2 linked regions of the Pseudosulfitobacter sp. DSM 107133 genome follow. The protein of the gene in region 1 binds, or shares a complex with, the protein of each later gene. Links are inferred from orthologs where the notes say so. Each region holds a gene or a part of one and is shown on either strand. Other genes may lie near its edges. The genes, in order: DSM107133_RS12280 and uvrB.

What was found.
Region 2: the proteins of DSM107133_RS12280 (region 1) and uvrB are in contact, whole or in part, in a crystal structure (PDB 7EGT), measured with the Thermus thermophilus proteins. The link is inferred for Pseudosulfitobacter sp. DSM 107133 from one-to-one orthologs. Residues at the interface, in WP_096412145.1 of Thermus thermophilus: His654, Arg656, Phe657, Gln666, Asp668, Glu669, Lys680, Arg681, Leu682, Ser683, Lys685, Tyr686, Ala687; in WP_096411307.1 of Thermus thermophilus: Glu23, Leu25, Arg26, Asp27, Gly28, Glu29, Arg30, Phe31, Arg55, Glu326, Asp327, Phe328, Glu379, Ser382, Gln383, His398, Gly400, Arg401.

What each region holds. Positions count from the first base shown.
Region 1 is NZ_CP085154.1:2,507,767-2,511,254, reverse strand. Bases 184-3,352 are described here. They hold DSM107133_RS12280 (UvrD-helicase domain-containing protein), read left to right. Parts: upstream 184-527; coding sequence 528-3,152; downstream 3,153-3,352. Also shown: DSM107133_RS12285 (pyruvate carboxylase), read right to left, coding at 1-121. UniProt on the Escherichia coli protein: A helicase with DNA-dependent ATPase activity. Unwinds DNA duplexes with 3'-5' polarity. Translocates on single-stranded DNA with 3'-5' polarity. Initiates unwinding more efficiently from a nicked substrate than double-stranded DNA.
Region 2 is NZ_CP085154.1:513,446-516,709, reverse strand. The notes cover bases 281-3,225. They hold uvrB (excinuclease ABC subunit UvrB), read left to right. Parts: upstream 281-624; coding sequence 625-2,826; downstream 2,827-3,225. Other genes in these bases: DSM107133_RS02440 (IS110 family transposase), read right to left, coding at 3,046-3,225. Outside these bases: more of DSM107133_RS02440, read right to left, coding at 3,226-3,264. UniProt on the Escherichia coli protein: The UvrABC repair system catalyzes the recognition and processing of DNA lesions. A damage recognition complex composed of 2 UvrA and 2 UvrB subunits scans DNA for abnormalities.

The sequences.
Region 1 (3,488 bases):
CCAGCTTGTCCTCTTCGGCAAAGACGGCCACCGTCTTTTTGCCCATCTCGTTGGCCGCACGCATGATGCGGATGGCGATTTCACCCCGGTTGGCAATGAGGATCTTGGAAAACTCGGTCAAAGTGGACATCCTTGTATAAGTAACGGCCTGATGGTGTTCACGCAGGGTGTAGGTCAATTTACGCGACTGTTACAACCCAATGGCACCGTCGCGAAGCCTGTTTGCGGCGCATCCGGTCTGCTGCCGGACATGTTAGCGCAAAGACTCAGCCGAACCCGCGCGGGCCGGAGGATTTCAGGGGAATCCCCGCCCCTGTTGGTGGCCATGTCCCGGGGATCGGGCAGGTGCTGTTGCATTGCTGAAATTTTGGGCGTCCTGGCAAATCAAGCAGCGTTTCCGCGGGTCTCAGGCGGAGCCAGGACGCGGCGTGATGCCTTGTCAAAGCAGCAGTTATCGGGCGCTTTGTGGCGAGAACATCCATAGAACACCCTTTCCCTTGGGCCGTGGTATCTGTATATCGACCTACATGAGCAGTTTCGATGAAATGGACGCCTTCGAGGGCGCTTCGCTGTCCGCCCGCGCCATGGCCGCGCGTCCGCAACCCTATCTTGACGGGTTGAACCCCGCCCAACGTGCCGCGGTCGAACAGATGGACGGCCCCGTGCTGATGCTGGCAGGGGCGGGCACCGGCAAGACCCGCGCCCTGACCGCGCGAATCGTGCATTTGTTAATGACAGGACGGGCGCGCCCGAACGAAGTGCTGGCGGTGACCTTTACCAACAAGGCCGCGCGCGAGATGAAAATCCGCGTGGGCCAGATGCTGGGCCAGCAGATCGAAGGCATGCCGTGGCTGGGCACGTTCCACGCCATCTGTGTGAAACTGTTGCGGCGGCACGCGGAACTGGTGGGGCTGAAGTCGAACTTTACCATTCTGGACACCGACGACCAGCTGCGCCTGCTGAAACAACTGGTCAGTGCGGCGGGCATTGACGACAAACGCTGGCCCGCGCGGCAACTGGCCGGTGTCATCGACGCATGGAAAAACCGCGCCCTGACGCCGGACAAGATCCCGTCGGCGGATGCGGGGGCCTACAATCACAAGGGCGTGGAGCTGTATGCCCAATACCAGCGCCGCCTGATCGACCTGAACGCCACCGATTTCGGTGACCTGCTGTTGCACATGGTCACGATCTTCCAGAAACACCCCGACGTGCTGGAGCAGTACCAGCGTTGGTTCAAATACATTCTGGTGGACGAATATCAGGACACCAACGTGGCCCAATACCTGTGGCTGCGGCTGCTGGCGGGCGGGCACAAGAACATCTGTTGCGTGGGCGACGACGACCAGTCGATCTATGGCTGGCGCGGGGCCGAGGTGGGCAACATCCTGCGGTTTGAAAAGGATTTTCCGGGGTCGCATGTGGTGCGGCTGGAACAGAACTACCGCTCGACCCCGCATATTCTGGCTGCGGCCTCGGGGGTGATTGCGGGCAACACCGACCGTCTGGGCAAGACGCTGTGGACCGAAGAGACCGAGGGCGAGATGGTGCGCCTGATCGGCCATTGGGACGGTGAGGAAGAGGCGCGCTGGATCGGTGAAGAGATCGAGGCGGCGCAGCGTGGCACATCAAAACACGCGGTCAGCCGCAATAATCCTCGCTCGAAGAGTATTCTTCAAGAGTTCGAGCGTCTTGCGAAGCAGGATGCTCTGAATGGAGTGAAAACGCCTGAAGAGTTGTTCGCAAGAATGCGGTTTCAAAACAGTCCTTTCACGGACCAAAAATCCCGCCGTTTAATGTGGGAATTGGTCGGAAGATATGAGGATAATCAACCGCTTCCACCGGCGTTTCAAAAGTTTGACCTCGACGAAATCGCCATCCTCGTCCGCGCCTCGCACCAGATGCGCGCGTTCGAGGACCGGTTCCTGACCATCGGTCTGCCCTACCGCGTGATCGGTGGCCCGCGCTTTTACGAGCGGTTGGAGATCAGGGACGCGATGGCCTATTTTCGCGTCGTGGTGTCGCCGGACAATGATCTGGCGTTTGAACGTATCGTCAACACGCCAAAGCGCGGCCTTGGCGACAAGGCGCAGCAGACCATTCAGATCACGGCGCGGGCGAATGGCGTGAACCTGGTCGAAGGGGCGCGGATCGCGGTTGAACAAGGGCTGATCAAGGGCAAGGGTGGTGCCGAACTGCGCAAGCTGGTCGAGGGGATCGACCGGTGGTCTGCGATGCTGCGGGCCAATGGCACCCGCATTCTGGACGATGACGACAGCGTGGTGGACACCGAAACCGACACCGCGCCCGACTATACCCATATCGAACTGGCCGAGGTGATTCTGGATGACAGCGGCTATACCGCCCACTGGCAGAACGACAAGACACCCGAGGCGCCGGGGCGGCTGGAGAACCTCAAGGAGCTGATCAACCAGCTGCACAATTTCGAAAACCTGCAAGGGTTTCTGGAACACGTCAGCCTGATCATGGACAACGAGCAGGAAGGCGAGGGTGCCAAGGTCAGCATCATGACCCTGCACGCGGCCAAGGGGCTGGAATTCCCCATGGTGTTCCTGCCCGGTTGGGAGGACGGCCTGTTCCCGTCGCAACGTTCGATGGATGAAAGCGGGGTCAAGGGGCTGGAGGAAGAGCGCCGCCTTGCCTATGTCGGCATCACCCGCGCCGAGGAGGTCTGCACGATTTCCTTTGTCTCCAACCGCTTTGTGTTTGGCCAGTGGCAGTCGGCGCTGCCCTCGCGGTTTATCGACGAATTGCCCGCCGATCATGTCGACGTGCTGACCCCGCCGGGGCTGCATGGGGGCAATTACGGTGCCGCAGGCATGGCCGGTGTGCGATCCCGCCTGCACGAAGCGGCGGCCGAGGCCAATGTCTATAATTCCCCCGGATGGCGGCGCTTGCAGGCGCGCAGTCAGGACCGCTCGGTCAGCCAGCCGCGCGAAAGCCGTAACACCACCATCGACGCCAGTGCACTCAGCAGCTTTACCGTGGGCGAACGGGTGTTTCACCAGAAGTTCGGCTATGGTGCGGTTGTGGGAATCGAGGGCGACAAGCTGGAGATCGACTTTGAAAAGGCGGGGACCAAAAAGGTCGTGTCGAAGTTCATCACCGGCGCTGACGACATTCCGTTCTAAAGCGTCCGGCCATTACCCTGAGGCATCGCACATCACTTTTCGCGCCCCGCCGCAGGCGAAGGCAGCGAACAAGTGATTCATGTTTAAGGCCGGACGCTCCAGGGTCGCAAATGGTCGTGTGCTGCCGTCTTTGGGCTTGTGGTGAATCAGCAGCAACAATAGTCTGAACATCCAAGGTGCCGCCCACGGGCGGAGAATTGGGAAGCCGGTGTGATTCCGGCGCTGCCCCCGCAACGGTGAGGGTGGGATGTGACTGGCAAGGCCACTGGGGCGTTCCCCGGGAAGGTGTCAATTGCGGGCCGCAAGGCCACCCGCCCCAAGCCCGGAAACCAGCCT
Region 2 (3,264 bases), 2.0 Mb from region 1 along the record:
GGCGATGTGTAAATTCGGCCTCTGAGCTATGCTGCGACCTGTATGAATGGCCGCATCGCCCGCTGCAAGGCGGCATCGAATTTTTCGCTCCCGCCGCAATTTTTGTGCTGCGAGCGCACGCAGCGAGAATCTCGAATTTTCAGGTTGGGCTCGCTGCCGACTTTCGCCGCATGGTGCATCGAAGTACGGTGAGCGGGACGAAGCGGACGTCCACCAAAGCCCGGAATCAAGGTGCGTAGCACCGCCGGGCAGCGCCCGACCGCCCCATGGGCGGGCGCTTTCTCACCGTATCGCGTTTCTTCATCCCCACGCCAAAGCATAGAAATTAAGGGGCATCCACCCATGTGGTGATGCCCACCCGCGGTCAGGCACTGCCCTGCGTGGGTAGATCATTCAGGGCTCACTGCCGACTTTCGCCGCATCCTGCACGAATGTCCGGTTTGCGACTTTGGGGCCGTTGATGACGCAACGATCAAAGTCATCTGACGTTCAACAGGGGCCAGTCCTCGCTTTATGCCTCCTTCGGGCGTGCGCCGGTACTGACAATTTCTGACAGCATCGCCGCCTGCCCCCCTTGCGTCCGGCGTCAAACGGGCCAAGTTGGGAACAGAAAGCGAGACTGCCATGCCCTACGCCCATTCCGACCAATCCGCGCCGGTGCTGTCGAACCCTGCGCCCGACGTCAAAAGCCGTGAAAAGCTGGAAGGCGGCAAGCGGTTTGTGCTGAAAACCGAATTCGAAGCCGCAGGCGACCAGCCCACGGCGATCAAAGAGCTGACGGCGGGTGTGCTGGACGGTGACCGCAACCAGGTGCTGTTAGGGGCCACCGGCACCGGCAAGACGTTCACCATGGCCCGCGTGATCGAGGAAACCCAGCGCCCGGCGATTATCCTTGCCCCGAACAAGACGCTGGCGGCGCAGCTATATGGCGAGTTCAAGGGGTTTTTCCCGGACAACGCGGTGGAATATTTCGTCAGCTTCTACGACTATTACCAGCCCGAAGCCTATGTGGCGCGGTCCGACACCTATATCGAGAAAGAAAGCCAGATCAACGAACAGATCGACCGTATGCGCCACTCGGCCACGCGGGCGCTGCTGGAACGCGATGACGTGATTATCGTGGCCTCGGTGTCGTGTATCTACGGCATCGGCTCGGTCGAGACCTATGGCGCGATGACGCAGGATTTGAAGGTCGGGCAGATGTACGACCAGCGTCAGGTGATCGCCGATCTGGTGGCCCAGCAATACAAACGCAACGATCAGGCGTTTTTCCGCGGCACATTCCGCGTGCGCGGCGATGCGCTGGAGATCTTCCCCGCCCACCTTGACGACCGCGCATGGCGGCTGTCCTTCTTTGGCGAAGAGCTGGAAAGCATTACCGAATTCGACCCGCTGACCGGCGAAAAGACCGACAAGATGGACCAGATCCGGGTCTATGCCAACAGCCACTATGTGACCCCGAAACCGGCGATGTCGCAGGCGATTATCGGCATCAAGAAAGAGCTGCGCACACGGCTGGATCAACTGGTGGGCGACGGCAAACTGCTGGAAGCGCAGCGGCTGGAACAGCGCACCAACTTTGATCTGGAAATGCTGGAAGCCACCGGCGTGTGCAACGGGATCGAGAACTATTCGCGTTATCTGACGGGCCGCGCACCGGGCGAGCCGCCCCCCACCCTGTTCGAATTCATCCCCGACAATGCCATCGTCTTTGCCGACGAAAGCCACGTCAGCGTGCCGCAGATCGGCGGCATGTACAAAGGCGACTATCGCCGCAAGTTCACATTGGCCGAACACGGGTTCCGCCTGCCGTCGTGCATGGACAACCGCCCGCTGAAGTTCGAGGAATGGGACGCCATGCGCCCGCAATCGGTGTTCGTCAGCGCCACCCCCGCGGACTGGGAGATCGAGCAGTCCGGCGGTGTGTTCACCGAACAGGTGATCCGCCCCACCGGCCTTGTCGATCCGATGATCGAGATCCGCCCCGTGGACATGCAGGTTGACGATCTGCTGGACGAGGTGCGCAAGGTGGCTGCCGCCGGGATGCGCACGTTGTGCACCACGCTGACCAAGCGCATGGCCGAAGACCTGACCGAATACATGCACGAACAGGGCATTCGCGTGCGATACATGCACAGCGACATCGACACCATCGAGCGCATCGAAATCCTGCGTGATTTGCGGCTGGGCGCCTTTGACGTGCTGATCGGGATCAACCTGCTGCGCGAAGGTCTGGATATCCCCGAATGCGGGCTGGTGGCCATTCTGGACGCGGACAAAGAGGGCTTCTTGCGCTCGGAAACCTCGCTGATCCAGACCATCGGCCGCGCGGCGCGCAACGCCGACGGGCGCGTGATCATGTACGCCGACCGCATCACCGGCAGCATGGAACGCGCCATGGGCGAAACCGAACGCCGCCGCAACAAGCAGCTGGCCTATAACGCGGAACACGGGATCACGCCGCTGACGGTCAAGAAGAACGTCGAGGATATTCTGGCCGGTCTGTACAAGGGCGACACGGATCAGTCCCGCGTCACCGCCAAGATCGACAAGTCGCTAGCGGGCGGCAATCTTCAGGCGGTTCTGGAAGGGCTGCGCTCCGATATGCGCAAGGCTGCCGAAAATCTGGAGTTCGAAGAGGCCGCACGGCTGCGCGACGAGGTCAAGCGGCTGGAAGCGGTCGATCTGGCCGTCGCCGACGACCCGATGGCGCGGCAATATGCGGTGGAAAAGGCCGTGGACGATGCACACAAGGCATCAGGGCGCAGCACCGGCGGGCGCGGCGGCATGCGCGGTGGCAAATCGCGGTACGGGGGCAAGCGGTAGGGGCTGTCAGAGGCCAGGCAAAACCGGCGTTTGCGTCCCGTCGCTGACTCAAAGCTGGTGTAGCTGTTTCCCCATGCCACCCGACGGTCAGATCGACGCAGGCCATGCGAACGGGGAGGATGAGCCTGAGCTAAACCGTCATTCATGGAAAATGCAGCGAAGTCAGGAACGAATCTTTTCCGCTTGTCCTTTTTGCGCGGAATCAAGTATCCGTCTTGGTCAAGGGTGTTTTGGTGTCCATTCTCTGTTTTCGCTTATGAGAGTGTTTGCGAGGATCAGGAGTTTTCGCATGAGGACGGCGAGCGCGACCTTGTGGGGTTTTCCGGCGGCTCTGAGGGCATCGTATTTCTGGCTCAGATCGGGGTTTCGCTTCATGGCGACGAGGGCGGGCATGAACAGGCTCTCGCGCAGGAGCCTGCGCCCGCCCTGGATGTGGGC